Regions from separate parts of the Methylococcus geothermalis genome, predicted to be linked through region 2. Evidence: predicted binding sites of a transcription regulator. Region 2 holds the regulator's gene; the other holds the start of a gene.
What was found. Region 2 encodes HrcA, which represses chaperone genes, less so after heat shock. Its sites were predicted from a motif close to TNTTAGCACTCNNNNNNNNNGAGTGCTAANA; they were not measured.
Positions count from the first base shown of each region.

Region 1: a site for HrcA is predicted at 10,618-10,648, ahead of groES (co-chaperone GroES). Genes of this name have one in related genera too.

Region 1 is NZ_CP046565.1:2,475,682-2,491,057, forward strand. Features, by position in the region: gene GNH96_RS11490 (arsenate reductase ArsC) at 1-86, shown strand, start outside; gene arsB (ACR3 family arsenite efflux transporter) at 271-1,488, shown strand; gene GNH96_RS11500 (hypothetical protein) at 1,635-1,979, shown strand; gene GNH96_RS11505 (hypothetical protein) at 2,082-2,459, shown strand; gene GNH96_RS11510 (sulfite exporter TauE/SafE family protein) at 2,456-3,253, shown strand; gene GNH96_RS11515 (formylmethanofuran dehydrogenase subunit E family protein) at 3,391-3,996, shown strand; gene GNH96_RS11520 (ZIP family metal transporter) at 4,060-4,803, shown strand; gene GNH96_RS11525 (ATP-binding cassette domain-containing protein) at 4,826-5,545, shown strand; gene GNH96_RS11530 (SufB/SufD family protein) at 5,538-6,473, shown strand; gene GNH96_RS11535 (FAD-dependent oxidoreductase) at 6,659-8,302, shown strand; gene groL (chaperonin GroEL) at 8,591-10,219, opposite strand; gene groES (co-chaperone GroES) at 10,266-10,556, opposite strand; gene GNH96_RS11550 (cupin domain-containing protein) at 10,843-11,220, opposite strand; gene mutS (DNA mismatch repair protein MutS) at 11,415-13,979, shown strand; gene GNH96_RS11560 (DsbC family protein) at 14,024-14,773, opposite strand; gene rseP (RIP metalloprotease RseP) at 14,810-15,376, opposite strand, start outside.
Region 2 is NZ_CP046565.1:1,376,184-1,391,559, reverse strand. Features, by position in the region: gene carB (carbamoyl-phosphate synthase large subunit) at 1-995, opposite strand, end outside; gene carA (glutamine-hydrolyzing carbamoyl-phosphate synthase small subunit) at 1,011-2,147, opposite strand; gene dapB (4-hydroxy-tetrahydrodipicolinate reductase) at 2,583-3,392, opposite strand; gene dnaJ (molecular chaperone DnaJ) at 3,410-4,546, opposite strand; gene dnaK (molecular chaperone DnaK) at 4,641-6,560, opposite strand; gene grpE (nucleotide exchange factor GrpE) at 6,628-7,182, opposite strand; gene hrcA (heat-inducible transcriptional repressor HrcA) at 7,291-8,343, opposite strand; gene GNH96_RS06705 (NAD(+) kinase) at 8,552-9,424, shown strand; gene recN (DNA repair protein RecN) at 9,428-11,104, shown strand; gene GNH96_RS06695 (agmatine deiminase family protein) at 11,479-12,525, shown strand; gene GNH96_RS06690 (carbon-nitrogen hydrolase) at 12,522-13,409, shown strand; gene GNH96_RS06685 (H-NS histone family protein) at 13,475-13,834, opposite strand; gene mfd (transcription-repair coupling factor) at 14,192-15,376, shown strand, end outside.

The DNA.
Region 1 (15,376 bases), 1.1 Mb from region 2:
CGCGGGCGTTGCTGGCCCTGCCGATTGAACACATGAGCCCCGCCGAGCTTTCGGCGGAACTGGAACGCATCGGGAAAATCGCATGAAGAAGCCCAAGCCGTCCCCTAGTCCCCCGCAAGCGCATGACAAGTATCTGTTGGCATGCTGACCCCAAAATGGTTTATCTGGCGATTCCTAGCCTTCCCGGCGGAGGCGGCCGAAGCGCTGAGCCAGATCTGCAGGTAAATTTCTTTGTTCGATAACCCGATTTGATCCCAGAGAACCACGGCCATGACAAAGCAGAAAACCCGAAACACCGCGACGATCACCCATTCCCCGACGGACGGCCCATCTCGGTTTGTGAGGAAACCTGCACGGGCAACCGTCGGCAGCAAGTCAATGGCACCGTCAAAGCCACAACGGTTGAGCGTATTCGATCGCTATCTGACTCTCTGGGTAGTTCTTTGCATTGTTGCTGGCGTTGGTCTGGGGCATCTCTTCCCCGGCGCGTTTCACGCAGTAGGACGATTAGAGATCGGGAAGATCAATCTACCGGTCGCCGCGCTGATCTGGCTAATGATCATTCCCACGTTATTAAAAATAAACCTCAAAGCGATGAAAGGCGTCGTGCAGCACTGGCGCGGAGTGGGGGTAACTTTGTTGGTAAACTGGGGCGTGAAACCATTCTCGATGGCGCTCTTGGGATGGCTCTTCGTCGGCAAACTGTTTCGTCCATGGCTCCCGGTCGATCAGATCGACTCCTACATCGCCGGTTTGATACTTCTGGCAGCAGCGCCATGCACGGCGATGGTATTCATCTGGAGCCATCTCGCGCGCGGCGAACCTCACTTCACCTTATCGCAGGTGGCGCTCAACGATGTCATCATGGTCATCGCCTTCGCGCCCATCGTCGGATTGCTTCTGGGATTGTCGGCCATTACTGTGCCCTGGGACACATTGTTCCTATCGGTACTGCTTTATATCGTCATCCCCCTGGCGCTGGCGAATTTCGGACGCGCGCTTGTATTACGCCACGAGCATGGATATGTGCGCCTGGACCGCCTGTTGAAGGTTTTGCATCCCGTATCATTGACGGCGCTCCTAGGCACGTTGGTTTTGCTGTTCGGTTTCCAAGGCGAGCAGATACTCGCTCAGCCTCTGGTCATCCTACTCCTGGCGGTGCCCATCCTGATCCAGGTATTTCTTAATTCGGGACTTGCCTATTTGCTCAACCGTGCCGTTCGGTCACCCCATTGCATTGCGGGACCGTCGGCTCTCATCGGGGCCAGCAACTTCTTCGAACTTGCCGTCGCTACGGCCATTGCCCTATTCGGTTTCGAATCCGGCGCCGCATTGGCGACTGTCGTAGGTGTTTTGATCGAGGTGCCGGTGATGTTGTTGGCAGTGGGGGTGGTCAACCGCAGCCGCGCTTGGTACGAGCTGCGTTCAGGCGTTCCCGGTTACGAAGAATGCTGCCCGGTGGACGTGCATCGGCATGCAGGCAAATGAATGGCGGAGCGTGCCGTTGACCCGCTAGTCAATAGAGAATAGGCCTCCATACCGTCATTTTTCCACCTGTTTGGTGATGTTGAACCATGGTTTGCTATTAAGCCGGCAGCATTTGGTCTCCAACCTGAAAGTATGAGGTAATCGCCATGCCTAAAATCGTGATCCATATATTTCACGCCGACGAATCTTCCCTCGGAACCGGTTCACACTTGGCGGAGCGCATTCGCCAAATCAAGGATGAAAGAGGATTGGCTCTCGAAGTATACGTATTCGGCCCAGCGGAGAAGGCCCTTATGAACCCCGACTTTTCAACTTTCAATACCGCCATTGACGGGCTCGTGAAGGAAGGTATCGCCGTTTACACTTGCATTGATATCGCCAAGGCCATAGCCGCTGAGGAGGCCTTTAGGGCACGGGGAATCCAGATGGCCTATGCACGCGACAAGTTCTCCGAATACGCCCTCGAAGGTGCCACGGTCATCGGGTTTTAGCTATCAAGATACGCCGTCGGGGAGCGTGTGGCGTAATGACATCGTGACGGGAAACGTCGCTCGTGAACTCAAGCGCAGTATAACCGATCGGAAGGAGTCTCCATGCAAAATCACCATATCCGTGGCGAACGCATCGAATCATCATACACCCATGCGTCGGCACGGGGCTTTGTGCTGCGACTCAGAGCTGGACATGCAGATCGCGCAGATGGCTTCAAGCCAGTCGAGACGTGGTTCGCCGCGGCGGATTTCGTGGCCAAACCGTCCGGAATATCGCTTGATGAGACAGGGATCGAATTCGAAGCCCCCTCACGACAAACCTCCTTCGCTGATGCGGATCCGCCATGTGCTGCACCTTGCCAGCGAAGCAGCAAAAGAACGCCGCGACCGGTCAGTGACCTTGGCCGGACCCAACAGCATGGTATTCCAGACCCTCACTCGGGCGCTTCCATTGAAGGGGATGGGGAGATGATCCCATGAGCCTGATCGTCGTGGGCGGATTATTCGTCCTGGCCATCGTTTCGGGAATGCTGGGCTTGGGCGTGGCCTTCGCGGCCGTCCCCTTTCTTTCCCTGTTCCTGCCCGATCTGGTGCATCAGGTCCAGCCGTTGTCCTTGCTGCTCAACGGCATCACCGCGCTGTTCTCGGTCTTCGGCTTCGCCCAAAGCGGTTATGTGGACTGGCGGAAGGCGATTCTGCTGGCGGTCGTCACGACGATTTTCGCTCCTCTGGGGGCTTGGCTGGTTCAGCGCGTCGAGGTGCACTGGGTATGGTGGCTCTACCTCGCGGCCGTCGCCTATCTGGCGTTCAATCTGTTCCGTCCCGTAAAGACGCAAAGCCGGCAGGAACGCTTTCCTCTCGCCCTGGCCTTGGCCGCCCCCATCTCGGTACTGTCAGGGTTCCTCGGGGTTGGTCCCGGATTCTTGCTCATGCCGACCCTGATCCTCACCGGGCACGATCCCAAGAAAGCGGCCGGCATCAACGCATTTGCGGTCACCCCTCCGTCCTTTTCGTCATACTTGCCCCATATCGGCACCGCACGGCTCGATGCGACACTTACGGTGACCCTGTTGTTATTCGGCGCCTTGGGTTCGTACCTGGGATCGCGGTTGACCAGTCTCTATGTGCCCTCGATCCGCATCAAACAGTTGTTCGGAGTACTGATCGTCCTGGTCACACTCTATAAGCTCTCGACCCTGCCGGGCTATAGCCTTCACGGCGTGTACGACAAGCTATCGTCGATTTGGCATTGCCTGGCGGTCTGCCTGCAATGATCCGGCAAAAGCCTTGCTGTCGCATCGTTCTGGTACTGAGTCTTCTCACTAGCCCCATCCCGGGCTGCGCAGCGTCTCGTGACGGCCCCACTGACAATACCCCGGACTGGTTCTACCCTGTCTGGGCCGCGCAGGCCATGTACAATCAAGCCATCCGGGTCCGCGACACGGACAGTGCCCTGGGCCGCTACTCGCTCAAGACCAAGGAGATCGGGCTTAAAGACTTGGCCCGCATGCACGGCCATCTGTGCGATGGGCTGGTGATCGCCTTCGTCGAGATCAAGGCAGTGTTCGAAAGGCTGTTTCCGGAGGGCGTCGTGGACCGTACTGACCTTCGGGCGGTATCCAAGAACGGCCCCTGCTGGGTGGATGCGGTGTCCTGGATGACCGGTGCCCGCATCAATTTTCAGACCCTGCGCATCGACAATTCCGTCGGCGACGGCTTCATCATCCAGAAGATATCGACCGGGGAAACCTATCAGGTCTCTTTGAAGCCCGGCGTATTCCCAGCGAAACAAGCCGACCTCGAGGCGCGTATCCGCGCCGCGCGCGCCGAAGGCAAGCCGGTCACTGCCACCGAAATCGCCGAACTGGAGCGCCAAGCGGACCGGTTGAGCCAGAAGATGCTCACGACGCCGCCATCGATTTTGCTGGATGTGCGCCCGCTGCCGAACTACCGGTTCGTGCCGATGGACTTGCTTGGTACACGAGGCGATATCGTCAACAAGAACATGCCCCGGTGAGGCCATGTTGGGGCGGTCAGTGAGCCATTTGACCAATATCTCGGAACCAGAAGGAGAAACCCCATGCTGTTCTGGATCATCTTATTCTGTTTGCTCGGCGGTATTGGCGGCGTGGTCGCGGCCTCTCGCGTTCTCGCCTTGCCGGAGGCGCTCCGGAAAAGCCTCCTGCCTTTGCTGCTGAGCTATGCCACCGGAACGCTCCTGGGCACCGCTTTTCTCGGTCTGCTTCCGGAGAGCCTGGAGCTGGCGAAACCGATGGCTGTCTCGACCACTGTCCTGGTGGGGATTCTGATATTTTTTCTCCTGGAGAAATGCGTCATCTCGCGCCATTGCCACGCCGAAGTCTGTGAGGTCCACGGACAGGCGGGTCCGCTCATTTTGATTGGCGATGCGCTGCACAATTTTGTCGACGGCTTCGTCATCGCAGCGGCTTTCCTGACCTCGTTTCCCTTGGGGGTGGCCGCGGCACTGGCCGTATTCGCCCATGAAGTTCCCCAGGAAGTGGGCGACTTCGCGATTCTGCTCGACAGCGGTTATTCCACGCGCAAGGCATTCCTCTATAACCTGTTGTCCGCCCTCGCCATCTTGCCTGGCGCGGTCGTTGCCTACGCGTCCTTGGCGGCGCTGCAGGCGGCCGTTCCTTACGTGCTGGCGCTCTCCGCGGCAAGCTTCATGTACATCGCGATGGCCGATCTCTTGCCCAGTCTGCACCGGTACGTGCCCTTGGCGGTGACCCGGCGGCAGCTTCTGTTGATGTTGGCCGGCATCGGCACCATCGCTTTTTTTCACCTGTTCGGTCTGGGTTAGATGCCGCGGGCTTTGCTGGGCCGTGGATACACTGCTCGAATTGCAAAATCTGACCTTGTCGCTGGGTCAGCGGCAGGTGCTCGGCGGGATCGGTCTGAGCATTGCGCGCGGCGACATCCATGCGCTCGTGGGTGCAAATGGTGCCGGCAAGAGCTGTCTGGCCTATGCCATCATGGGATGTGAGGGCTATCGCCCCCAACAGGGGACCATCCTGTTCGAAGGCCGGCGCATCGATGAACTGCCGATACAGGTGCGGGCGCGCCTCGGAATAACCTTAGCCTGGCAGGAGCCGGCGCGCTTCGAAGGACTGCGTGTCAGCGATTATCTGCACTTGGGTTCACCGCCGGGAGATCCGATCACGGCGCTGGAAGCGGTCGGCTTGTCGCCGACTGAATATCTTGACCGGCCCGTGGACAATACCCTGAGCGGCGGGGAGCGCAAGCGCATCGAACTTGCCGCGATCATTACCATGCGGCCCAAACTGGCGATACTCGATGAGCCCGCGGCAGGGATCGATCTGCTGTCGCTCGACGAGTTGGTCGCGGCCATTCAAGCGATGCAAAGTATCGGCAGCACGATTCTGCTGATCACCCACGTCGAGCAAGTTGCCGCCCACGCAGACCGCGCGTCACAGCTTTGCGGTGGTCAGATCGTCTGCCAAGGGGAAACGCAAGCCGTGATCGAAAACTACAAAGCGCGCCGCTGCCGTCGCTGCGATGGTGAGATCTGCCGCCATGTCTGATCTCGCTCCTCTCATCGATGCCTTCCGGCTGGCCGGTGAAGATCCCGGTCAGATTCTGGCCGAGGACACTGCACACCTTCTGGCCTATGACCATCAGATCGTCGGCCTCCAGTCCATTCCAGGAGTCGTGGTTTTCGCCAAAAACGAACGGAACGTGATCAAAGCGCAGATCACCATCGTAAAGGGATTCACTATAGCGCAGCCTATCCACCTCTGCTTCAGCCTGTTGGATCGCTTCGGCGGCCAGAATGTGGAGCTTGACCTGACCGTTCAGGCCGGGGCCAGTGCCGCCGTTTGGTCGCATTGCCTGTTCGCTCATGCCGAACGGGCCTTTCATGCCATGCAGGCACGGGTCCAGATCCAGGAAAACGCATCGCTCAACTATCAGGAATCCCACTACCACGGGATGTCCGGGGGTATCTCCGTGCGGCCCCGCGCAAGGATCGCGCTCGATAAAGACGCCCGCTACCGGTCTGATTTCTCGTTGCTGCTAGGACGGGTTGGTCTGCTGGACGTCGACTATGTTGTCGATGTCGGACCAGGGGCGGCTGCGGAACTCACCAGCCGGGTTTATGGCCATGTCGCTGACGAGATTCGCATGCGAGAACAGATGAACCTCGACGGCGAGCGTGCCCGCGGCCTCATTAAATCGAGAATCGCCGTCGAAGACGAAGCCAGCGCGCAGGTCCTCGGCATCATGCACGGCAATGCCGCCGGCGCCAGAGGCCATGTGGACTGCCTGGAAATCGTCAAAGGCCGGGGTGTAGTAAGCGCCATCCCCGAGGTTCGCGTTTCGCACCCACAAGCCAAGGTCACCCATGAGGCGGCTATCGGCAGCGTCGATCCGAAACAATTTGAGACCCTTCTGGCACGGGGCCTCGATCCGGATGAGGCCGTGGACCGAATCATCCTAGGCATACTCACTTGAAACCAAAAGATCCGCTTCGTGCATCCTTAGGCGACTAGACAGCCGCACCAATCGTGGAGAGACCCCCCAATGAATGATCTGAAAGAGGCAAAAGCCCGAGCCGCGATCCAGATATCCGAATACGCCGGCTTGGGAGGTTCAATCTTATGAATGCAGCGAAAAAACGCATCCTTATCGTCGGCGGCGTGGCCGGCGGCGCAACATGTGCGGCACGGGCGCGCCGCCTTTGCGAAACCTGCGAGATCCACGTATTCGAACGCGGCCCCCATGTCTCGTTCGCCAATTGCGGCTTGCCCTATTTCGTGGGTGACGTCATCCAATCGGAAACTGATCTCCTGGTAGCAAGCCCCGAGCTGTTCAAGCGCCGCTACAACATCGAGGTCCATACCGAAACGGAGGTCACCGGCATCGATCGGCATGCCCGACAGATCGAAGTTCGCGATCTCAGAACCGGCGCGGTGCGACGAGAGCCCTATGACGCTCTCGTCCTGGCGACCGGCGCGCAGCCGATCCGGCCGTCTCTGCCGGGTATCGACCTGCCCGGCATCCATGTACTACGCACCATCCCGGATAGCCGAAAGATCAAGGCTGCGGTCTCCCATGCTAAGCGGGCGGTCATGGTCGGCGGCGGCTTCATCGGCCTCGAAATGGCCGAGAACCTAGCCGGACTGGGACTTCAAGTCACCCTCCTGGAATTGGCCGACCAAGTGTTGCCGCCGCTCGATCCGGAAATGGCCGGCTACGCCGCCGAGCGGCTGAAAACTCGCGGGGTCAGCCTGAGACTAGGCGAACGCGTCGAGTCCTTCGATAAGCAGCCGGAGCATGGACTGAACGTTCACACATCGAAGGGCGAAACCATCGCCGCCGATCTGGTCATCCTGGGAATCGGCGTGCGACCGGAATCAGGGCTGGCGGAGGCCGCCGGCTTGGAACTGGGCGCCCTTGGCGGGATTCGGGTGGATGAGTACATGCGGACCAACGATGCCGCCATCTGGGCCGTCGGTGACGTCGTCGAAGTAAAAAATCGGGTGACGGGGGATTGGCAACTGGTCCCCTTGGCAGGGCCCGCCAACCGTCAGGGGCGGGTCGCGGCCACCGCTATTCTTCACCATTTCGAATACGGCGATAGTACACCGCCTCCCTTGAAATTCGAGGGGGTGCTCGGAACCGCGGTGTGCGAAGTGTTTGGTCTGACGATCGCCTGTACCGGCGCCAGCGAGAAAGCGCTGCGGCGGGTCGTCATGGATTACGAAAAGGTTTACCTGCATCCCGGCCACCATGCGACTTATTTTCCGGGTGCCAAGCCGATTCACATCAAATTGTTGTTCTCCAAAACGGATGGTCGGATCCTGGGTGCGCAAGCCGTAGGCGAACTGGATGTCGCGCGACGCATCGATGTCATCGCTACGGCCATGAGGCAGGGTGCAACCGTGTTCGATTTGGAGGACCTGGAACTTTGCTACGCGCCGCAGTTCGGCGCCGCCAAGGATCCTGTCAATGTCGCCGGCATGATCGCCGCCAACCATTTGCGCGGCAGTCTGCCGCTCGCAGATTGGGATGAGTTGGCAAAAACCTCGGCTTTGCTGGTGGACGTCCGCAGCGAGGCGGAGTTTGCCGGTGGCCACATTCCGAACGCACACAACCTTCCTCTCGAAATTTTGCGCGACCGGCTTCACGAATTGCCGCAGGATAGGGAAATCTGGCTGGTCTGTGGTGTCGGGCAACGCGCCTACTACGCGATGCGCGTTTTAATGCAAGAAGGCTTCAGGGTGAAAATACTTTCCGGCGGCATGCAAACCTACAAAGCATGGACTCGGGCCTTTGATTGATCGCGCTTTTATGGGCTCCCGTGGACTTTTTGAGGAGGACTGTCGCTGATGGGCAGCGAATCGCCGCCGGCCAGTCTCCGGTATCGTCAGGACGCCGTCCGGTCTGGGACTGTTGGATCAGCCTTTCCGGCACCTCGGCGCTGGAGTTCCGGGTCAAACCGGTCCTTAAACGAAACCCCCGGTTCCGTGCCATGACGGCTCCGGAACCGGGGGTTGACGCGGGGATGGCCATCCCCGGCTTCTTTGCGGCTTCGGGAACTCAGGAGAGTCCCGAAGACTGGACGCCGATTACATCATGTCGTCCATTCCGCCGCCTGCCGGCATGCCGCCCTTTTCCTTCTTGGGCATTTCCGCGACCATCGCTTCCGTGGTCAACATGAGGCCCGCGACGGAAGCCGCGTTCTGCAGGGCGGAACGGGTAACCTTGGTGGGGTCGAGGATGCCCATTTCGATCATGTCGCCGTACTCGCCGGTGCCGGCGTTGTAGCCGAAGGTCCCGGTGCCTTCCTGGACTTTCGCGAGGACGACCGAAGGCTCCTCGCCGGCGTTGGCCACGATCTGGCGCAGCGGTTCCTCGATGGCCCGCCGCAGGATGGCGATGCCGACGGTCTGGTCGTGGTTCTTGCCCTGCAAGGTTTTCAGGTTCTGCTGAGCGCGGATCAGAGCGACACCACCACCCGGCACGATGCCTTCCTCGACGGCCGCCCGGGTCGCGTGCAGTGCATCTTCGACACGGGCCTTCTTTTCCTTCATCTCGACTTCGGTCGCCGCGCCCACCTTGATGACGGCCACGCCGCCGGCCAACTTGGCGACGCGCTCCTGCAGCTTCTCACGGTCGTAGTCGGAGGTGGTATCCTCGATCTGCTTGCGAATCTGCTCGACGCGGGCCTTGATGGCATCCGTGGAGCCGGCGCCGTCGACGATCGTGGTGTTTTCCTTGTTGATCTGGATTTTCTTGGCCTGGCCCAGATCGGTGAGTTCGACCTTTTCCAGGCTCAGCCCCAGTTCCTCGGAAATCACCTGTCCGCCGGTCAGGATGGCAATGTCTTCCAGCATGGCCTTGCGGCGGTCACCGAAGCCCGGCGCCTTGACCGCGCAGACCTTCAAAATGCCGCGCATGTTGTTGACCACCAGGGTAGCCAACGCTTCGCCGTCCACGTCCTCGGCGATGATCAGCAGAGAGCGGCCGGACTTCGCGGTTTTCTCCAGCACGGGCAGCAGATCGCGGATATTGGAGATCTTCTTGTCGTGCAGCAGAACGAAAGGATTCTCGAGCTCCACGCTCATGGTGTCCTGCTGGTTGATGAAGTACGGCGACAGATAGCCGCGGTCGAACTGCATGCCTTCGACGACATCCAGCTCGTTCTGCAGGCCCGAGCCCTCCTCCACCGTGATCACGCCTTCCTTGCCGACGGTGTCCATGGCCTGGGCGATGATCTGGCCGATGCTCTCATCGGAATTGGCGGAGATGGTGCCAACCTGGGCGATTGCCTTGCTGTCGGTGCAGGGCTTGGACAGTTTTTTCAATTCCTCGACCACGACGCCGACCGCCTGGTCGATGCCGCGCTTGATATCCATCGGATTGGACCCGGCGGCCACCGACTTCAGCCCTTCGCGCACGATGGCCTGGGCCAGCACGGTCGCGGTGGTGGTGCCGTCGCCGGCGACATCGGAAGTCTTGGACGCGACTTCCTTGACCATCTGCGCGCCCATGTTCTCGAACCTGTCCTTCAGCTCGATTTCCTTGGCGACGGAAACGCCATCCTTGGTCACGACCGGCGCGCCGAAGCTCTTCTCCAGCACGACATTGCGCCCCTTTGGTCCCAGGGTCTGCTTCACTGCGTCTGCCAGGATGTTCACGCCGGCCAGCATGCGGTGACGGGCATCATCCGAAAAACGTACATCTTTTGCTGCCATCAGTTCATTCCTCCAATGTTCGGTTCAAAGGCTTCGCAAATCAGGATCAGGATTCAAGGACACCCATGATGTCGTCTTCCCGGAGTATCAGATATTCCGTTCCGTCGACTTTGATTTCGGTGCCGGAGTATTTGCCGAACAGGACCGTGTCGCCCGGTTTCACTTCCAGGGCGCGCACTTGGCCGTTCTCCAGCACCTTGCCGTTGCCGACGGCGACGACTTCGCCCTTGATCGGCTTTTCCTTCGCGGTATCAGGGATCACGATGCCGCCCGGCGAGGTCTTCTCTTCTTCCCGGCGGATAACCACAACACGGTCATACAAGGGACGGATTTTCATGATGACTTGGAACTCCTTCTATAATGCATTGAATTTCAGCAATAATTTTACAGGGTTCTGCAGTTGGCACTCGCAAGGGAGTGCTGCCAGCAATATGGAGCCGGGGGATTTTTTTTCAAGGGCGGATCCGCCGGAACGGTACCACCTGATGTCGGGCGGCGAGGGTCGCGGGTTCCTAGGGATGGGACGGCGGACCGGGCGTTAACGCCAGCACGAAACTTGCGGCCAGGAATGCCGGGAAGAGGGGCGGTGGGGGAACGAGATCGGTGTCCGGCTACCGACCTCGTCAATCCCCATCAGCATCGATATCTTCGTAAATCTCCGGGGTAAATCTCGGCGTGCATATCGCAAGAAACACCAAGTCGGTATTCCCGGTATTGGCAATTCGCTGGGAAACACCGGGCGGTATGACGGCGACGTCCCCTGGCCCGACGACCTCGGGCTCCAGTGCACCGATTTCGACCCTGCCCTCGCCCTGCAGGATCAGGTAGCGCTCAGTCACGTTCCTGAGCCGGTGAAGCCGTGTGGTGACCCCGGCCTCGACTCTGGCCTGCGCAATGGAAACATCGTCATCGGCGGGAGAATTCCACCACTCGGTGATGTAGCAACGCTCGTCGAAATAGTACTCCACCGCCGAGCCGTGATTGATGCCTGCCTGAGTCATGATGAGTTTGACGCCGGATTCCTGTGAGCCCACCTGCACGAGCTTTCGTGTCTTCCCGCAGTATAGCGGGCTATGGGACGATGGACCCGGCCTTAGGTGCCACTGCGCCGGCCACGCCTTCACTATTCGGTTAAAATTCGCCGCCTCAACCCGCTTCGGCGGCGTCCGTCCTGCCTCACCTCAAGCTCCACGCCATGACCGATCGAGCCGACCTGTCCAGACACACTCCGATGATGCAGCAGTTTCTCCGCATCAAGGCGGAGCACCCGGACCGGCTACTGTTTTACCGGATGGGCGATTTCTACGAGCTGTTCTTCGAAGATGCCCGGCGGGCGGCGAAGCTGCTGGACCTGACCCTGACCAGCCGGGGCGAATCGGGCGGTGAACGCATCCCGATGGCGGGAATTCCCTACCACGCAGTCGACGGCTATCTGGCTCGGCTGATCCGGTTGGGCGAATCGGTGGCGATCTGTGAGCAGATCGGCGATCCAGCCACATCGAAGGGACCGGTCGAGCGCAAGGTGGTGCGTATCGTGACGCCGGGCACGGTGACCGACGAGGCGTTGCTGGAGGAGCGCCGCGACAACCTGCTGGCGGCGATCGCTCGCGACGGCGCGGTGTTCGGACTGGCGGTGCTGGATCTGTCCGGCGGACGTTTCACCCTGCAGCAGCCTGAGTCGGCCGCCCAGCTCACGAGCGAGCTGGAGCGGCTGAACCCGGCGGAACTCCTCGTAAGCGAGGACGAAGCGCTGCCGGAGGGGCTGTCCGGACGCAATGGCCTGACCCGGCGTCCGCCCTGGCATTTCGACCCGGAAAGCGGGCGTCGCCAGTTGCTGAACCAGTTCGGCACCCGTGACCTGTCGGGCTTCGGCTGCGAGCATCTGACCGTGGCGCTGGGTGCCGCCGGCTGCCTGCTGCAATACGTGCGTGACACCCAGCGCAGCGCCCTGCCCCACATCCGCGGCGTCCGGGCCGAGACCGGAGCGGAATACATCGGCCTGGACCCCGCCAGCCGGCGCAATCTTGAGCTGGACTCCCATCCGTCCGGCCGCACCGAATTCACCCTGCTGGGCATCCTGGACCGCACCGGGTCGGCCATGGGCGGGAGATTACTGCGGCGGTGGCTGCATCAACCCTTGCGCGACCGGGCCATCATCCAACGACGCCAGGAGGCGATCGGTGAGCTGCTGGAGAAACACCGTTTCGAAGACCTGCTCGAACTTTTACGCGGCGTGGGCGACATCGAGCGGATCGCAACCCGCATCGCCCTGAAGTCGGCCAGACCGCGCGACCTCACGACATTGCGCCAGGCCCTGCAGACCTTGCCGGCGGTCCGGGACACCCTTTCCGGCATCGAAGGCGCGTTGCTGAGCGATCTGGCTCAGCGGCTGGTCGATCAGCCCGAGCTGAGCAGTCTGTTGCAGCGGGCCGTCGTCGACAACCCGCCGATGCTGATCCGCGACGGCGGCGTGATCGCCGACGGCTACCACGCCGAACTGGACGAGCTGCGCCAGTTGAGTGAGAACGCCGACCGCTTCCTGGTCGAGCTGGAGGCAAAGGAGCGCGAGCGCACCGGACTCAGCATGCTGAAGGTCGGCTACAACCGGGTGCAGGGGTTCTACATCGAGCTGCCCCGGAGCCAAGCCGAAAAGGCGCCGGTGCACTACAGCCGGCGCCAGACGTTGAAAAACGCCGAGCGCTACATCACTCCGGAGTTGAAAACCTTCGAGGACAAGGTACTGAGTGCCCGTGAGCGAGCGCTGTCTTGCGAGAAGGCGCTCTATGACGAATTATTGGAAACCCTGGGGAATTGGCTGCCGGCACTGCAAGATTGCGCGGCGGGCTTGGCCGAACTGGACGTGTTGGCGACCCTGGCCGAACGCGCCGATCGGCTGAATTGGGTGGCCCCGAGGCTGGTGGGCGCGCCAGGCATCCGCATCGTCCAAGGGCGCCATCCGGTGGTCGAGCAGGTCAGCGGCACGCCTTTCGTGCCCAATGACCTGGAATTCGGCCCGGACCGGCGCATGCTGGTCATCACCGGGCCGAACATGGGCGGCAAGTCGACTTACATGCGCCAAGCCGCGCTGATCGTGCTGCTGGCCCACATCGGCAGCCACGTGCCGGCGACGGAAGCCGAAATCGGCCCGATCGACCGCATTTACACCCGCATCGGCGCCTCCGACGACCTCGCCAGCGGCCGCTCCACCTTCATGGTGGAAATGACGGAGACCGCCAACATCCTGCACAACGCCACGGCGGAAAGCCTGGTGCTGATGGATGAGATCGGCCGTGGCACCAGCACCTTCGACGGACTGTCGCTGGCCTGGGCCTGCGCCGAGCACCTGGCGCGCGAGACGCGAGCCTATACGCTGTTCGCCACCCATTATTTCGAGCTGACGGCGCTGGCCGAGGAGTGTGACGGGGTCGGCAACGTGCACCTGGATGCCGTGGAGCACGGCGACAAGGTGGTGTTCCTGCATGCGGTCCGGGAAGGGCCGGCGAGCCAGAGCTACGGCTTGCAGGTGGCTGCGCTGGCGGGGGTCCCGCGGGCCGTGATCGACAACGCGCGGCGAAAACTGGAGCAGCTGGAACGGCAGGCGCGTTCGGCCCTTCAGCAAGCTGTGCCGGTGACCCAGCTCGATTTGTTTTTGGCGCCGGAGCCGCACCCCGTGGTGCGGCGGCTGGAAACCTTGGACATCGACGGACTCAGCCCGCGCGAGGCATTGAATCTGTTGTACGAGCTGAAGCAGTCGCTGTAAAACGGCCCGGCGGCGCGGTTCGCCGCCGGGCTCGGCAAGGGAAATTACGGGGTCTTGGCCTGCTTGCCGCCTTCGTCCTTTTCATGCTTCAGCATGCGGGCAAGCTGCTCGGCCGGAACATAGCCCGGCAGCACGTTGCCGCCGCCGGTCACGATCATCGGCGTGCCCTGGGCGCCGATGGCGGTCCCCAGCGCCATCTGCTCCTTCACGGGGTTGTCGCAGGATTTTTCTTCCACCTTCTCGCCCTTCTTGGCCTTGGTCAAGGCGGCGTTGCGGTCCTTGGCGCACCACACGCTGACAGCCTTGTCCCAGGAATCCGAGCCTTCGCCGGCGCGCGGGAAGAACAGGTAACGGACCTCGATGCCTTCCTTGAGATAATTGTCCATCTCCGAATGGAGCTTGCGGCAGTAGCCGCAATCGATATCGGTGAACACGTAGGCCACGTATTTGCCGATCTTCGGTTTGAACACGATCATGTTCTTCTCACCCAGCTTTTCCAGCGCTCCGATCCGCGCCTTGGCCAGCTTGGGCTCGGTGAGGTCTTCACGGTTCTTGAGGTCGATCAGAGAGCCCTGGATCAGGTACTTGCCGTCGTCGGAGACATAGAATAGCTTGGGACCGACGATGACCTCGGCAATGCCGGCCAGCGGCGAGGGCTTGATGGAATCGGGCTTCACCCCGGGCAATGCCTGCTTGATCGCATCCTCTACGGCTTGGGCGTCCGCCAGGACGGACGAGACGGGTACCACCAGGAACGCGAACAAGGACAACAGGGAACGGAACGCAGGTTTCATCGGGGCATACCTCGGAGATGGGAAGGAGTTGGGAGCTTAGGAAAACAGCCGTTGGATGTCGAGCATGAAGGCGAGCGCCATCAAGGCAATCAGGATGAAAAGCCCCATCTGCTGCGCCAGCATCTGGGTCTTTTCGGAGAGCGGGCCGCCTTTCACCGCTTCGATCAGATAGAACATCAGGTGGCCGCCGTCCAACACCGGGACCGGCAGCAGGTTGAGCACGCCGAGGCTGACGCTGATCAAGGCCAGGAACTTGACGAAATGCAACAGACCCAGCTTGGCGGACTGCCCTGCGTACTGGGCGATGCTGATGGGACCGCTCAAGTTTTCCACGGTCGCCTTGCCGATGAGCATGCGCCCTATCATCTTGAGCGAGAGCCAGGCGTAATCGCCGGTGCGCTCCACCGCCGCCCCCAAGGCCGGCAACACGCCCAGGCGGTATTCGACCTCCATCGCGGCGAGCACCGAGTCCGGGATCCGGGCCGCCGCCCCGATCCTTCCGACCGGACCTTTCGGCCCGTTGACGGACTCGGGCCGGACTTCAAGGGAAACGTGAACGCCGTCGCGCTCGACCACCAGTCCGATGCTCTGGCCGGGACGAGC
Region 2 (15,376 bases):
AGGGTATAGCCGACCGCCAGCTTGGCCGCGACCTTGGCGATGGGGAAGCCGGTGGCCTTGGAAGCCAGAGCCGACGAGCGCGATACCCGGGGATTCATCTCGATCACGATCAGGCGGCCATCTCTCGGGTTGACCGCGAACTGCACGTTGGAACCGCCAGTATCCACCCCGATCTCGCGCAGCACCGCAATGGACGCGTCGCGCATGATCTGGTATTCCTTGTCGGTCAGCGTCTGCGCCGGCGCGACCGTGATCGAGTCGCCGGTATGCACGCCCATGGGATCGAGATTCTCGATCGAGCAGACGATGATGCAGTTGTCGGCCCGGTCGCGCACCACCTCCATTTCGTATTCCTTCCAGCCGAGCACCGACTCCTCGATCAGCAACTCGTGGGTGGGCGACAGATCCAGGCCGCGCTCGCAGATTTCCACGAACTCCTCGCGGTTGTAGGCGATGCCGCCGCCGGACCCGCCCAGGGTGAACGAGGGCCGGATGATGGCGGGATAGCCCACCGTATCCAGCACCACCAGCGCCTCCTCCAGACTGTGGGCGACATCGGACTTGGGCACCGACAGGCCGATCTTGACCATGGCCTTGCGGAACTGGTCGCGGTCCTCGGCCTTGGAGATGGCTTCGCGTTTGGCGCCGATCATCTCGACGCCAAACCGCTCCAGTACGCCTTCGCGGTCGAGGTCCAGGGCGCAGTTGAGGGCGGTCTGGCCGCCCATGGTCGGCAGCAGCGCATCCGGCCGCTCCTTTTCGATGATACGGGCGACGGTCTGCCAATCGATCGGCTCGATGTAGGTGGCATCGGCCATCTCCGGATCGGTCATGATCGTCGCCGGATTCGAGTTGACCAGGATGACCCGATAGCCCTCCTCCCGCAGCGCCTTGCAGGCCTGGGCGCCGGAGTAGTCGAACTCGCAGGCCTGGCCGATGACGATGGGGCCGGCGCCCAGGAGCAGAATCGATTTGATATCGGTACGTTTTGGCATGAACGAAGGACGCGATTAATGACGGTTGCGGGCGACTTTCATGTCGGCGATGAAGCGGTCGAACAGATCGCACAGATCGTGCGGGCCGGGACTCGCTTCCGGATGCCCCTGGAAACCGAACGCGGAACGATCGGTGAATTCGATGCCCTGGAGACTGCCGTCGAACAGGGAACGGTGGGTCGGCCGCACATTTTCGGGCAGGCTGGCTTCCTCGACGGCGAAACCGTGGTTCTGGCTGGTGATCACCACTCGGCCGGTGCCCAGGTCCTGCACCGGATGATTGGCGCCGTGATGGCCGAATTTCATCTTCAGGGTGCGCGCGCCGGCCGCGAGGGCCAGCAACTGGTGCCCCAGGCAGATGCCGAAAACGGGGATGCCAGTGGACAAAAATGCCCGGATCGCCGCGATGGCATAGTCGCAGGGCTCCGGATCGCCCGGGCCATTGGACAGAAACAGGCCGTCCGGCTTCAGCGCCAGCGCCTCGGAGGCCGGCGTCTTGGCAGGCATCACGGTGACCCGGCAGCCTCGGTCCGCGAGCAGACGCAGGATATTCTGCTTGACGCCAAAATCGTAGGCCACCACGTGGAAGCCGCCGTTACCGGCATGCACCGGCTCGGCGCCGAGCCGCCAGGTGCCTTCGGCCCACTCATAGGACTGCTGCGTAGTCACGACCTGGGCCAGATCCATGCCCTGCAGGCCGGAAAAGCCGCGGGCCATGTCCACCGAGGCATCGGCATCCAGACCGTCGCCGGCCGCGATGCAGCCGCGCTGGGCGCCCTTATCGCGCAGGATGCGAGTCAGCCGGCGGGTATCCAGGCCGGCGATGCCGACGACGCCGCGCTGACGCAGATAATCGTCGAGCCGGATCTGGCTCCGCCAGTTGCTGGCCCGCAACGGCAGGTCGCGGATGACCAGGCCGCTGGCGAAAATGCCGGTGGACTCGGCATCCTCTTCGTTGACGCCGGTGTTGCCGACGTGCGGATAGGTCAACGTGACGATCTGGCGGGCGTAGGACGGATCGGTGAGAATTTCCTGATAGCCAGTGATCGAGGTATTGAACACCACCTCGCCCACCGACGAGCCTTCGGCTCCAATCGCGTAGCCGCGAAACACGGTACCGTCTTCAAGAGCAAGCAGCGCGGGAGTTTTCAATAAGGCCACCTTAAGATGTGCAAAACGGGGCAGACCCGAAGATATGCCCCGCTTGTTGGAATTCGACGCGTTTTAGCCGCTCGATTATAGAAGATCGCCCTGATGGAGTCCATCCGGCGTACCAGTACTAGATGTAACGCTGCGCGAGGCCTGATTGAATGTGGGTATCCGAACCCACGGTCGGGTTACTTTCTTTTGTGCGGACAAAAGAAAGTAACCAAAGAAAAACCACCCGGAGGCCGCGAAAGCCTCCTGCGCTTCTCGCTTTCGGCGAGGGTCCATCGAAGGGGCTCCTGCCCCTCGATGGACGAGCCGCGTCCCTGCGGCTCCCCTTCGGGCTTTTCTCGCCGAAAGCTGCGATGCTCGGCGCGGCCTGACGGGGAAAAACAAGCCCCCGCGGCATGCTTCATCCTATTACACCCTATCGTGCGGAGTTTATTCCCTCAACCCCAACACATCCTGCATGTCGAACAAGCCTTCTCCTTGGGACATCAGCCAGATGGCCGCTCTTACCGCACCCTTGGCGAAGGTCATGCGGCTACTCGCCTTGTGAGTGATCTCGATGCGCTCGCCCTCATCGGCGAACATGACGGTATGCTCGCCGACGATGTCGCCGGCGCGGATGGTGGAAAACCCGATGGTCTTGGCGTCGCGCGCGCCGGTGATGCCTTCGCGGCCGTAGATCGCGCAGTCCTGCAAGTTCCGCCCCAAGGCTTTCGCCACCACTTCGCCCATGCGCAGCGCGGTTCCGGAGGGCGCGTCGATTTTATGGCGATGGTGCGCTTCGACGATCTCGATATCAGAATGCTCGCCTACCACATGGGCCGCGATGTCCAGCAGCTTGAGCGCCAGATTCACTCCCACGCTCATGTTGGGCGCAAACACGATACCGATGCCTTCCGCGGCGGCGGCGATGGTCTGGCGCTGCGCCGCGCTGAAGCCGGTCGTCCCGATCACCAGCCGTATTCCGGCCGAGCGGCAGAATTCGAGGTGGGCCAGCGTGACTTCCGGCAGAGTGAAGTCGATCAGCACATCGACTCTGTCCGACACTTCGCTCAGGTTGCCGACCACGGGCAAACCGATAGTCGACAGGCCCGCCAGTTCGCCGGCGTCGCGGCCGACTGCGGGGCTGCCCGGGCGGGCGACCGCTGCCGTCAGCTCCACTGCCGGATCGGCCAGACAGGCACGCACGAGATTGCCGCCCATGCGTCCCGCGACACCGGCTATTCCAGCTCTAATGACCATGATTTCAGCCTGCTCCCTCAAAGTCCCAGACGATCGAAGAACTGCTTGACGCCGTCCAGCCAGCCGTGAGCCTGTGGGCTGTGATGGCTGCCGCCGCCGCGCAGGGATTCGTCGAGCTGCCTGATCAGCTCGGTCTGCTCCTTGTTCAGATGCACCGGCGTCTCCACCCGGACCCGGCACAGCAGGTCGCCGGCGGCGCCGCCCCGAACCGGCTTGACACCCTTGCTTCGAATCCGGAACAGCCGCCCCGTCTGGGTCTCGGGCGGAATCTTGAGCACCACCTTCCCGTCCAGCGTCGGCACTTCCAGCTCGCCGCCCAGGCAGGCGGTGGGGAAACTGATCGGCACTTCGCAATACAGGTCGGCGCCGTCACGGGTGAAGATCGCATGCTCCTTCACGCCGATGTGGACGTAGAGATCACCCGGCGGCCCACCGCCCTCTCCCGCTTCACCCTCGCCGGAGAGACGGATGCGGTCGCCGGTGTCCACGCCGGGCGGGATCTTGACCGAGAGCGTCTTGGTTTCCTGCACGCGGCCCTGGCCATAGCAGACCCGGCACGGATCGGCGATATGCCGGCCGCTGCCACGGCAGGTCGGGCAGGTCTGCTGGACGGAGAAGAAGCCCTGCTGCATCCGGACGGCGCCCTGGCCGTGGCAGGTCGGGCAGGTCACGGGAGAACTGCCTTTTTTGGCGCCGGAGCCGCCGCATTCGGAGCACGAAACCCAGGTCGGCACCTTGATCTTGGTTTCGGTGCCGGCCACGGCCTCTTCCAGTGTCAGCTCGAGGTTGTAGCGCAGGTCGGCGCCGCGCTGTCCGCGGCCGCGGCGCCGACCTGCGCCGCCGCCGAAGATGTCGCCGAAGACATCGCTGAAAATATCGCTGAAATTATCGCCGGTGAAACCGAAGCCGCCGCCTCCGCCCATCGACGGATCGATCCCGGCGTGGCCGAACTGATCATAGGCGGAGCGCTTCTTGGGGTCGGACAGCACATCATAGGCTTCCTTCACGGTCTTGAAACGCTCCTCGGCCTCGGGATTGTCTTTGTTCCGATCGGGGTGGTATTTCATTGCCAGACGGCGGAACGCCTTTTTGATGTCGCTGTCGCTGGCGTTGCGCGGAACCCCGAGCGTTTCGTAATAGTCTTCTTTTGCCATAAACGCACAACCGCCGGCTTGACGCCGGCGGCCCGATCAGCAGGGAAAGGATGAGCCGCCCCGCCCTACAAGAGGCGGAAAGGCTTGCCGCGGTTTAACGCTTGTCGTCGCGGACTTCTTCGAACTCGGCGTCGACGACATCGTCACCGCCACCGGCTTTTTCATGGCCGTGAGTTTCCGCGGCGCCCGGCTCGGCCTGTTGGGCATAGAGCCGTTCGGCCAGCTTGCCGGAAAGCTCGGTCAGCGTCCTGGTCCGCTGCTCGATCAGATCCTTGTTATCACCGCCCATGGCATCTTTCAGATCGTTCAAGGCCGCCTCGATCTTCGCCCGTTCCTCGCCGGAAACCTTGTCGCCCAGTTCGGACAAGGTCTTGTTGGTGGCATGGACCATGGCGTCGGCGTGATTGCGCGCGGTGACCAATTCGTGCATGCGGCGGTCTTCCTCCGCGTGCAACTCGGCATCCTTCACCATACGCTTGATCTCATCCTCGGACAGGCCGCTGGAGGCGCGGATGATGATGGACTGCTGTTTGCCGGTCGCCTTGTCCTTGGCGGAAACGTTCAAAATGCCGTTGGCGTCGATGTCGAAGGTCACCTCGATCTGCGGCACGCCGCGCGGCGCCATCGGGATGTCGGTCAAGTCGAAGCGGCCCAGCGACTTGTTGTCTCGGGCCATTTCACGCTCGCCCTGCAGCACGTGGATGGTCACGGCCGTCTGGTTGTCCTCGGCGGTGGAGAAGACCTGCGTCGCCTTGGTCGGGATCGTGGTGTTCTTTTCGATCAGCTTGGTCATGACGCCACCGAGGGTCTCGATGCCCAGCGACAGGGGGGTCACGTCCAGCAGCAGCACATCCTTCACCTGGCCGCCGAGCACGCCCGCCTGGATGGCGGCGCCGACAGCCACGGCTTCGTCCGGGTTGACGTCCTTGCGCGGCTCCTTGCCGAAGATTTCCTTCACGAAATCCTGCACCTTGGGCATCCGGGTCTGACCGCCGACCAGGATGACCTCGTCGATGTCGCCCGGCTTGACGCCGGCGTCCTTGAGCGCGGTTTCGCAGGGACCGCGGGTGCGCAGGATCAGGTCCTCCACCAGCGCTTCCAGCTTGGCCCGGGTCAGCTTGATGTTGAGGTGCTTGGGTCCGGTCGCATCCGCCGTAATGTAGGGCAGATTGATTTCGGTCTGCTGGCTGGAAGACAGCTCGATCTTGGCCTTCTCGGCGGCCTCCTTCAGGCGCTGCAGCGCCAGCGGGTCGTTGTGCAGGTCGATGCCCTGTTCCTTGCGGAACTCGTCCACGATGTATTCGATGATGCGCAGGTCGAAGTCTTCGCCGCCGAGGAAGGTGTCACCGTTGGTCGACAGCACTTCGAACTGGTGCTCGCCATCGACCTCCGCGATCTCGATGATGGAGATGTCGAAGGTGCCGCCGCCCAAGTCGTAGACCGCGATCTTCTGGTCGCCGCGGCGCTTGTCCATGCCGTAGGCCAGCGCCGCAGCGGTCGGCTCGTTGATGATGCGCTTGACGTCGAGGCCGGCGATGCGCCCGGCGTCCTTGGTGGCCTGGCGCTGGGAGTCGTTGAAATAGGCCGGTACGGTGATGACCGCTTCCTTGACCTCTTCACCCAAATAGGCCTCGGCGTCCTTCTTGAGCTTCATCAGCACGCGCGCCGAGATCTCCGGCGGCGCCATCTTCTTGCCCGCGACCTCCACCCAGGCATCGCCATTTTCCGCCTCGACGATGGTGTAGGGCACCATCTTGATGTCCTTCTGGACGACATCGTCCTTGAAGCGGCGGCCGATGAGCCGCTTGATCGCGAACAAGGTGTTCTTCGGATTGGTGATGGCCTGCCGCTTGGCAGACTGCCCGACCAGCGCCTCGTTGTCGGTGCTGAACGCGACGATCGACGGCGTGGTGCGCGCACCCTCGGCGTTCTCGATCACGCGGGGCTTGCCACCTTCAAGAATGGCCACGCACGAGTTGGTGGTGCCCAGGTCGATCCCGATAATTTTTGCCATGGATTTCTCCGGTTTATCTGTGATTGTTCTGAGGGACAGATGCTATGTGAGGCCGATCCAGGGGATTTCAAGCCTGGGCTACGACCACGAGCGCGGGGCGCAGCAGACGGTCGTTCAACAGATAGCCTTTCTGAAATACCTTGAGCACGGTGTTCGGCTCGACCGACTCGGCAGGTTCCAAAGCCATGGCCTGGTGCCGTTCCGGATTGAATTTCTCGCCTACCGGATCGATGGCCAAGATGCCGAACTTCTCGAACACGCTCTGAAACTGCTTCAAGGTCAGCTCAGCTCCTTCCCGGAGCTTGGCGACATCGGGGGTATCGGCCGATGAGGCCGCGATGCCGAGTTCCAGGCTGTCCATCACCGGCAACAACTCCTTGGCGAATTTTTCCAGGGCGTACTTGTGCGCATTCTGGAGGTCTTTTTCCATCCGCCGGCGCAGGTTTTCCATTTCCGCCTGGGCCCGCACGAAACGCTCCCAGTTGTCACTCGCCTGCTGCTGTGCCTCAAGCAATGCCCGGTCGGGCTCCGCGGCAGGCGCTTCGGCAGGTGGCGCCTCCACTTCCAGAAGTTCCGGCTGGGCGTCTGTGCCGGGACCGTTGGTCAATTCTTCTTCGCTCATAGTCCGAATTATAGGGGTTCAAAATTTTTTTGATCGGAAAAAACGATACCGCCCGGCTCCTTGGGAGCGGGCGGCGGACTTCCCGGTACCGTCACAACTCCGGAAACATTAAGTTGGGGCCCGTGTCCGCTGATTCAAGGCTGCGCCCACCAGTTTCGCGGTGACGTCCACGAGAGGGATCACCCGCTCGTATTTCATCCGGGTCGGCCCGATCACGCCGAGCACGCCCAGCACGCGATTGTCGACCGAATAGGATGCCGTCACCAGGCTGCAGGGCTCCAGCGGCCGGAGGCCACTCTCTTCGCCAATGAGTATTTTCACGCCGGGGGAGGCGAGGCAGCGATCGAGCAGCCCGACGATGCTTTCCTTCTGACGAAACGCTTCGAACAGGCCGCGCAGGCGCTCCACATCGGCCAACTCGACGAAATCCATGAGGTTGGTTTCACCCCTGACCAGAAACGGCTTCTTCGAGCGAGCGCCCTCCAGCAAGGCCTGCTCGGCGATCTCGCCCGCCTGCAACAGTTGCTCGCTCAGGCGCTCACGTTCGTTCTGCAATTCGGAGCGCAGATGTTCGCGCGCCGAAGCCATGTCCTTGCCGATGCAGACGGCATTGAAGAAATTGGCGGCGGCCTGCAACTCCGCAGCGCTGAAACGATGGGGCGTGTGAATGATCTTGTTGTGGATTTCCTGATCGCTCGTCACCAGGATGGCCAGTACCCGGTGGTCCGACAGCGGCAGAAATTCGATGTGCTGGAACGCCAGGGTTTCCCGCCTCGGCATGGAGATGATACAGGCCATGTGGGTCAGCTCCGACAGCAGTTTGGAGGCGGTTTCCAACAGATCGCGCGGGTTATCCTGGCTCTCGAGGTCCAGCCACAACTGGTCGACGATGCCCTGCTGCAAGGGCTTCACGATCAGCAAAGAGTCGACGAACAGCCGGTAGCCGCTCACGGTGGGCAGGCGGCCCGCCGAGGTATGCGGCGAGGTGATCAAGCCAAGTTCCTCGAGATCGGCCATGACGTTGCGTATGGTCGCCGGGCTCAAACCGGCATCCTTGGCGAGAACGCGCGAACCGACCGGCTGGCCTTCGCCGATATACCGTTCCACCAGTGCCTTCAACAGGTGCTGGGCTCGCTCGCTCAATTCGGGAAAACTTGCCACGGTATGCCGGAAAGATGCTGGATTAGCACTCGATTACGCCGAGTGCCAAAAACTAGCAACCCCTAGATTAAGTGTCAAGAAGGTCCTACCATTGGGCAACGCCGCATCGCAAGCATTTTAACTCGTGGCGAAGATCTAAGGCTTGCCAATCCTAAATAATTTGATGCTCGGGCCTTCAACCCCGGGATTCCACACGACGTTCAGGCGGATGCTTTCGCAATTTCGCACCATCGCGCTCATCGGGAAGCCGGACGCCCCGCGGATAGCGGATACCCTCGGCGCCATCCATGCCTATCTCCTGACTTCCGGACTCGACATTCTGGTGGAGCGAGGCTGTGCCACGCTTTTCCCCCATTCCGCCCAGATCTGCACCATGCCCGAACTGGCCCAGCGGGCGGACATCGCCGTGGTGGTCGGCGGAGACGGCACATTGCTGGGAGCCGCGCGTAGCCTTTACCTGCACGACGTTCCCCTCATTGGCGTCAACCTGGGACGGCTGGGCTTTCTGGTGGATATTTCCCCTAACGACGCGGTCGGGAAGCTCCACGAAATATTGACCGGGTCGTACCGGGCCGAGGAGCGCTACCCTCTGGTGGCCCAACTGATCCGGGACCGTGAAGCCATCGCCCAGGGCGCCGCCGTCAACGAGGTGGTCATCCATAGCGGCAGCGCGACCAGCATGATAGAAATCGAAACCGCCATCGACGGCGTCTTCCTGAATTCGCAGCGCTCCGACGGACTGATCGTCTCCACACCCACCGGCTCGACCGCCTACGCGCTATCGGCCGGCGGGCCGATCCTGTATCCCGCGCTCAATGCGATGGTGCTGGCGCCGATCAATCCCCATACCCTGTCCAACCGCCCCATCGTCATCTCGGGGGACAGCCTGGTCGAGATCGCCTTCCGGCCGAACAAGCAGTTCCGGGCCCAGGTGAGCTGCGACAACGTCCCTTTCCCCGAAGTCGCGGCCGACGACAGCATCGCGATTCGCAAGGCGGAGCGGCCGTTCCGCATTCTTCATCCCATGGACTACGATTTTTTCGAGATCCTGCGGCTCAAGCTCAACTGGAGCAACCGTTAGACGATGCTGACCCGCCTGAGCATACGGGATCTGGCGGTCGTGTCCGCCCTCGATCTGGATCTCCGGTCCGGCTTCACCGTGCTGACCGGCGAAACCGGCGCCGGCAAGTCGATCCTGCTCACGGCGCTGGGGCTTGCGCTCGGCGACCGGGCGGACTCGGGCCTGGTGCGGCCGGGCGCCGAGCGGGGCGAAGTCAGCCTGTGCTTCGATCTGGACGACGCATCGTCTGCCCGCGATTGGCTGCTCGATAATGAACTGGCCGAAGCCGACGAGGACATCTGCCTCATCCGCCGGACCATCAGCGCCGACGGACGTTCCCGCGCTTTCATCAACGGCCGCCCCGCGACCCTGCCGAACCTCCAGGCCTTGGGCCGGCACTTGGTGGAAATCCACGGCCAGCACGCCCATCTGAACCTGCTGCAGGCCGGCGAGCAGCGAGCCTTGCTGGACCGACATGCAGGTTCCCGTGAACTGGCCTCGGAACTGAAACGGATTTTCGATCGCTGGAAAGACGTTTCCGACCGGATCGACCAGCTACAGCAGGACGCCAGCCGCCGCAACGCCCGCCAGGAACTGCTCCAGTACCAGGTGAACGAACTGGAACAGCTCGACATCCCGGCCCTGGACTACCGCGCCCTGTCGGAAGAACACGAACTTCTGGCCAATCTCGGCCGGGTCTCGGAAATCGGCTACGCCCAGCTCAAGCTGCTCTACGAGGACGAACACTATTCCGTGAACGGGCTGCTGGCCCAGTCCACCCACGCGGTCGGCGAACTCGCCCAGCTCTCGCGGGAATTCGCCGAAACGCTGGAACTGCTGGAAAGCGCCCGCATTCAGGTCAAAGAAGCGGCGATGGCGTTGCGCCATCACCTGGACGCCCTCGATCCCGACCCGGCTAAGTTCGCGGCACTGGAACGACGGCTGGCGGAAGTTCACCAGCTCGGGCGCAAGCACCAGGTGCGCCCGGAAGAGCTGCCCGCCCACCTGGAAACGCTCCGGACCGAATTGCGTAGCCTTGCGACCGGCGAAGAACGGCTCGAGCACCTTCTTGCCGAACAAAGCGACCTGCTGGCCGCCTATGACACCGCCGCCCGCGCCCTGTCGCAAAAGCGGCAGCAAGCCGCGGAGGCGCTGGAGACCGACATCTCGCGGCTGATCCATGAACTCGGCATGCCGCACGGGCGCTTCGCCGTCGCGTTCGAGACCGATGCGGAGGCTTTGCCCGCGCCCCACGGGCGGGACAGGATCGAGTTCCTGGTCAGCGCCAATCCGGGTCTGCCGCCGCGGCCGCTGTCGCGGGTTGCCTCCGGCGGCGAGCTTTCCCGCATCAGCCTGGCGATCGAAGTCGCATCGATCGCGCAAAAGACGACGCCAACCCTGATTTACGACGAGGTCGATACGGGCATAGGCGGCGGCGTCGCCGAGATGGTGGGGATCAAGCTGCGCTCGCTCGGCGTCAACCGCCAGGTGCTGTGCGTGACCCACCTCCCCCAGATCGCCGCGCTGGGCCATCAGCATCTCCTGGTCGAAAAACATGCCACAGACGGCATGACCCAGTCCACGGTACGCGCGCTGAACATGGACGAACGCACTGCCGAGGTCGCCCGCATGCTCGGCGGCCTGCGCATCACGGAACAGACTTTGGCCCATGCACGGGAAATGCTGATGCTGGCGCACTGATCTCGCATTCTTCGGCGGATTTTGCTTTAGAATGAATGACACTATCACCACGTCGGTTAGCCGACCCGATCACCCGTACACCGACCAGGAGCCCCCATGACTGAAGCGACGCAAGAGACGAAACCGACACGGTCACTCAAGGAGAATCTCCAGGAAACCGTGGAAATACTGAAAAGCTGCGCTACCGGGACCCTACCCAGGAAAGTGGTCGTCGCAGCCGCACTGATCGCTCCGGGCCTTGTCCTTTTCTGATTCCGACCGCGCGACGCCAAGGCTGGAAAGCCGCGACCGTATGGATCGCGGCCGCTTCGTCCCGACATCCGTTTCCGAAAAATCCACGGCGTAAGCCGTTCAGTCCCCTATTTCCGACTTACGTGACTTCCCTACGATTCCTTCCCGAATGGGAAAAACAGTCCGCCGTGCTGATCGCCTGGCCGCCCCGCAACGGCGATTTCGCCCCCTGGCTGGACGAAGTGGAACAAACCTATGCCGCCATCGCCGAGGCCGTCAGCACGCGCGAAACCCTCTTGGTCGCCTGCCAGGACCAGAGCCATGAACAGCATATCGGCGAAATCCTGGCAAATACCGCGGCGGACCCCGACCGGACCGTTTTCATCCGAATCCCGTACAACGACATCTGGGTGCGCGATACCGCCCCTTTGAGCCGTCAGAATGACGGTCGTGTGGAATTGCTGGATTTCCGCTTCAACGGCTGGGGTGGGAAATACGAATGCGCCGACGATGCGGCACTGGCTGCCCGCCTCGTTGCGAGCGGCATTTTTGGCCACACGCCGCGGGTCGCGGTAGATTTCGTGCTGGAAGGCGGCAGTATCGAGACCGATGGACTCGGCACCCTGCTCACGACCAGCCATTGCCTGCTCAACCCCAACCGCAATCCGGATTGCAGCCGCACCGACATCGAGGCCCGCCTGGCCGAGACGCTGGGGGCCGACCGGATACTGTGGCTGGATCACGGCAAGGCTGAAGGCGACGACACCGACGCCCACGTCGACACCCTGGCGAGGTTCTGCTCGGAACACACCATCGCCTATACCGCCTGCGACGACGAATCCGATCCGCACTATTCGCCGCTCAAGGCGATGGAGCGGCAACTCCAGGCCATGACGCAGCGTGACGGCCGGCCCTACACCCTGGTGCCGCTACCGATTCCGAAACCGATCCGCGACGAGGAGGGGCTGCGCCTGCCCGCCACCTACGCCAATTTCCTGATCATCAACGGCGCCGTCTTGGTCCCCGTCTACGCCGACCCGGCGGATGCGCTCGCCCTCGAACGCCTCGCGCCGTGTTTTCCGGATCGCGAAATCGTCCCGATCCGCTGCACGCCGCTCATCCGCCAATACGGCAGCCTGCACTGCATGAGCATGCAATTTCCCGAAGCCGCAGGAGTCACCCGGGCATGAAATCCACCTTCAAGCTGGCGCTGGTACAGCAAGCCTGCAACGGTGGCCGGACACAGAATCTGGCCGAGTCCGTGGAAGCCATCCGCAGCGCCAAGGCTCAGGGCGCCGATCTGGTGATGCTGCCGGAACTGCACCTTGGCCCCTATTTCTGCCAGACCGAGGACTGCGGCTGCTTCGACGGCGCGGAAGCCATACCGGGCCCCACCACCGCCGAACTGGCGTCCGTGGCGCGGGCGCTGAATATCGTGGTCGTCGCCTCGCTGTTCGAGCGGCGGGCGCCCGGCCTCTATCACAACACAGCGGTGGTGCTGGACAGCGACGGCAGCCTGGCCGGCAAATACCGGAAGATGCACATACCGGACGACCCCGGCTACTACGAGAAATTTTATTTCACGCCGGGCGATCTCGGCTTTCGGCCAATCGACACCTCGATCGGACGGCTGGGAGTACTGGTCTGCTGGGATCAATGGTATCCGGAAGCCGCGCGTCTGATGGCGCTGGCCGGCGCAGACCTCTTGCTGTACCCCACCGCCATCGGCTGGAATCCCGCCGACGACGAGGCAGAGCGGGCGCGCCAGCTCGAAGCCTGGGTGACTGTGCAGCGGGGCCATGCCGTGGCCAACGGACTGACGGTGGCTGCCTGCAACCGCATCGGCAGCGAACCCGATCCCAGCGGCCAGACACCGGGCATCCTGTTCTGGGGCAACAGCTTTGCGGCGGGCCCTCAGGGCGAATTCATCTGTCGGGGAAGCTCGGCGGACGCGGAATTGTTGATGGTGGAAGTCGACCGCAAACGCTCCGAAGACGTCCGCCGCATCTGGCCCTTCCTGCGGGATCGCCGTATCGACAGTTATGAAGGATTATTGCGGCGCTATCTCGATTAACCATCCTCGGTCCATAAAAAAGCCGGGGCAAGCACGACGCTCGCCCCGGCTTTTCGCCAGCGGGATCAGGATTTGATCTCGAATTCCTTGATATCGTGGCCTTGCGCGAGCAAAGCCTGCAGCCAACGCGGTTTCACGCCGCGGCCGCTCCACTTTTCCGCGGCATTATGCGGGTTCTGGTATTTTGCGGGCACTTTGGCGCCCCGGCGGGAACTCGGCGCGGCTGCACTTTTCGAAACGTCTTCGACGATCTGGAACTTGACGCCGGCCTTGGAGGCCAGTTCATTCATCTGGCGAAGATATTCGCGCCGCTCCGATTCCTGTTTGTCCTTGAGCGCCTTAGTCGCCGCATCGATCAGCGACTGTAATTCCTGTACCGTATAACCCGAAAAATCATGTGACATTGACAACACCTCTCTGAGCAAGTCTTAAACTATATTGTTGACACCCTCGATATAATACATAAATCGGAGAACACAATACAATATGTGCCAGCCCATCCTCTTCGAGAAGGGCGAATTCCCGCCTTGGAGGTCGACTTTTTGGCCCTGGCGCCGTTTAGTTACACTGGCTGCCGAACCAAGCCGAAACGCACCGTCGACCTCCCGGGACTGGAGGCAATTCGGACCGGCCCGAGAAACCCGATTTGACATCGTCGCGCGCTTGCTTCGAATCCAGAAACTTTTCCGCGCGCCCAGGCTCGCGTTCTAGGACACCGAGCCCATAAAATACGCCTTTTTTTTCGCGGACATATCGTCGTAGACGTCCGATAACCCCCTAGCATGAAACCACACGTCCCTCCTCCCTCCCTGTCCTCGCTGTTGAAACCGGTGTTACCCGCCCTGCACCATCGGGCCGTCTGCTGGAGCGGTCTGCATGGCTGCGGCGATTCGCTCGCGATCGCTTCAGCCTTCGAGGCATCGCCGGGCTTGTTTCTGGTCGTTACCGCCGATGCGCAAGGCGCCTTGCGCATCGAACAGGAAGTGAGGACGTTTCTAGGCACGGACATACCGATACTTCCGTTCCCCGACTGGGAAATCCTACCGTACGACGTTTTTTCCCCTCTGCCGGAAATCACCTCGCAAAGGCTGCGGACATTCTTCGACTTATCCAGGACGCAGCACGGCCTGCTCATCACGCCGGTTTCCACCCTGATGCATCGCGTGGCCCCGCGGACCCACACCCTGGCCAATACGTTTTCCATACGCGCCGGCAGCGCCCTGAATATCGACCAGACCCGGCAGACCCTGGAAAGCGTCGGCTATCAGTGCGTATCGCAGGTATACCAGCACGGCGAGTTCGCGATCCGGGGTTCGATACTTGACCTTTACCCGATGGGAAGCGAGGTGCCTTACCGCATCGAACTGTTCGACGACGAGGTCGAAACGATCCGTTCCTTCGATACGGAAAGCCAGCGCTCGATCGAAAAAGTGTCAGGGATAGAACTTTTTCCCGCCCGTGAATTTCCTTTCGACGACGCGGCGATCAAACGGTTCCGGCGGAATTTCCGTGCCGAATTTCCCGACGCCGTGAGTCACAGCGCCTTGTACCAGGATGTCAGCAAGGGAATCGCCGCCGGCGGCATCGAATACTACATACCCCTGTTCGTGGAACGGATGGATACGCTGTTCGATTACCTGCCGGCCGATACGACCCTGATACTGCACGGCGACGTCGAGCAAGCCGCCTCGGCCTACTACGCCGAAGCCGTCGGCCGCCACGACCAGCGCCTCCACAATGTCGACCGGCCGCCGCTGCCCCCTGCCCGGCTGTTTCTGGAACCACCGGCGCTCGCATCCACCCTGGCGACCTTCGCTCGGATCGCCATCCCGCCGGCCGATGCCGCGTCCGGCGGCATCGCCGCCGTGGCGTTCGACTGCACCCCGCCCCCCCCCTTGAGTCCCGACAGCAAGACCCAGCCGCCCTACGAACCACTCCAGCGCTTCATCGAGGGATTCGCCGGGAAA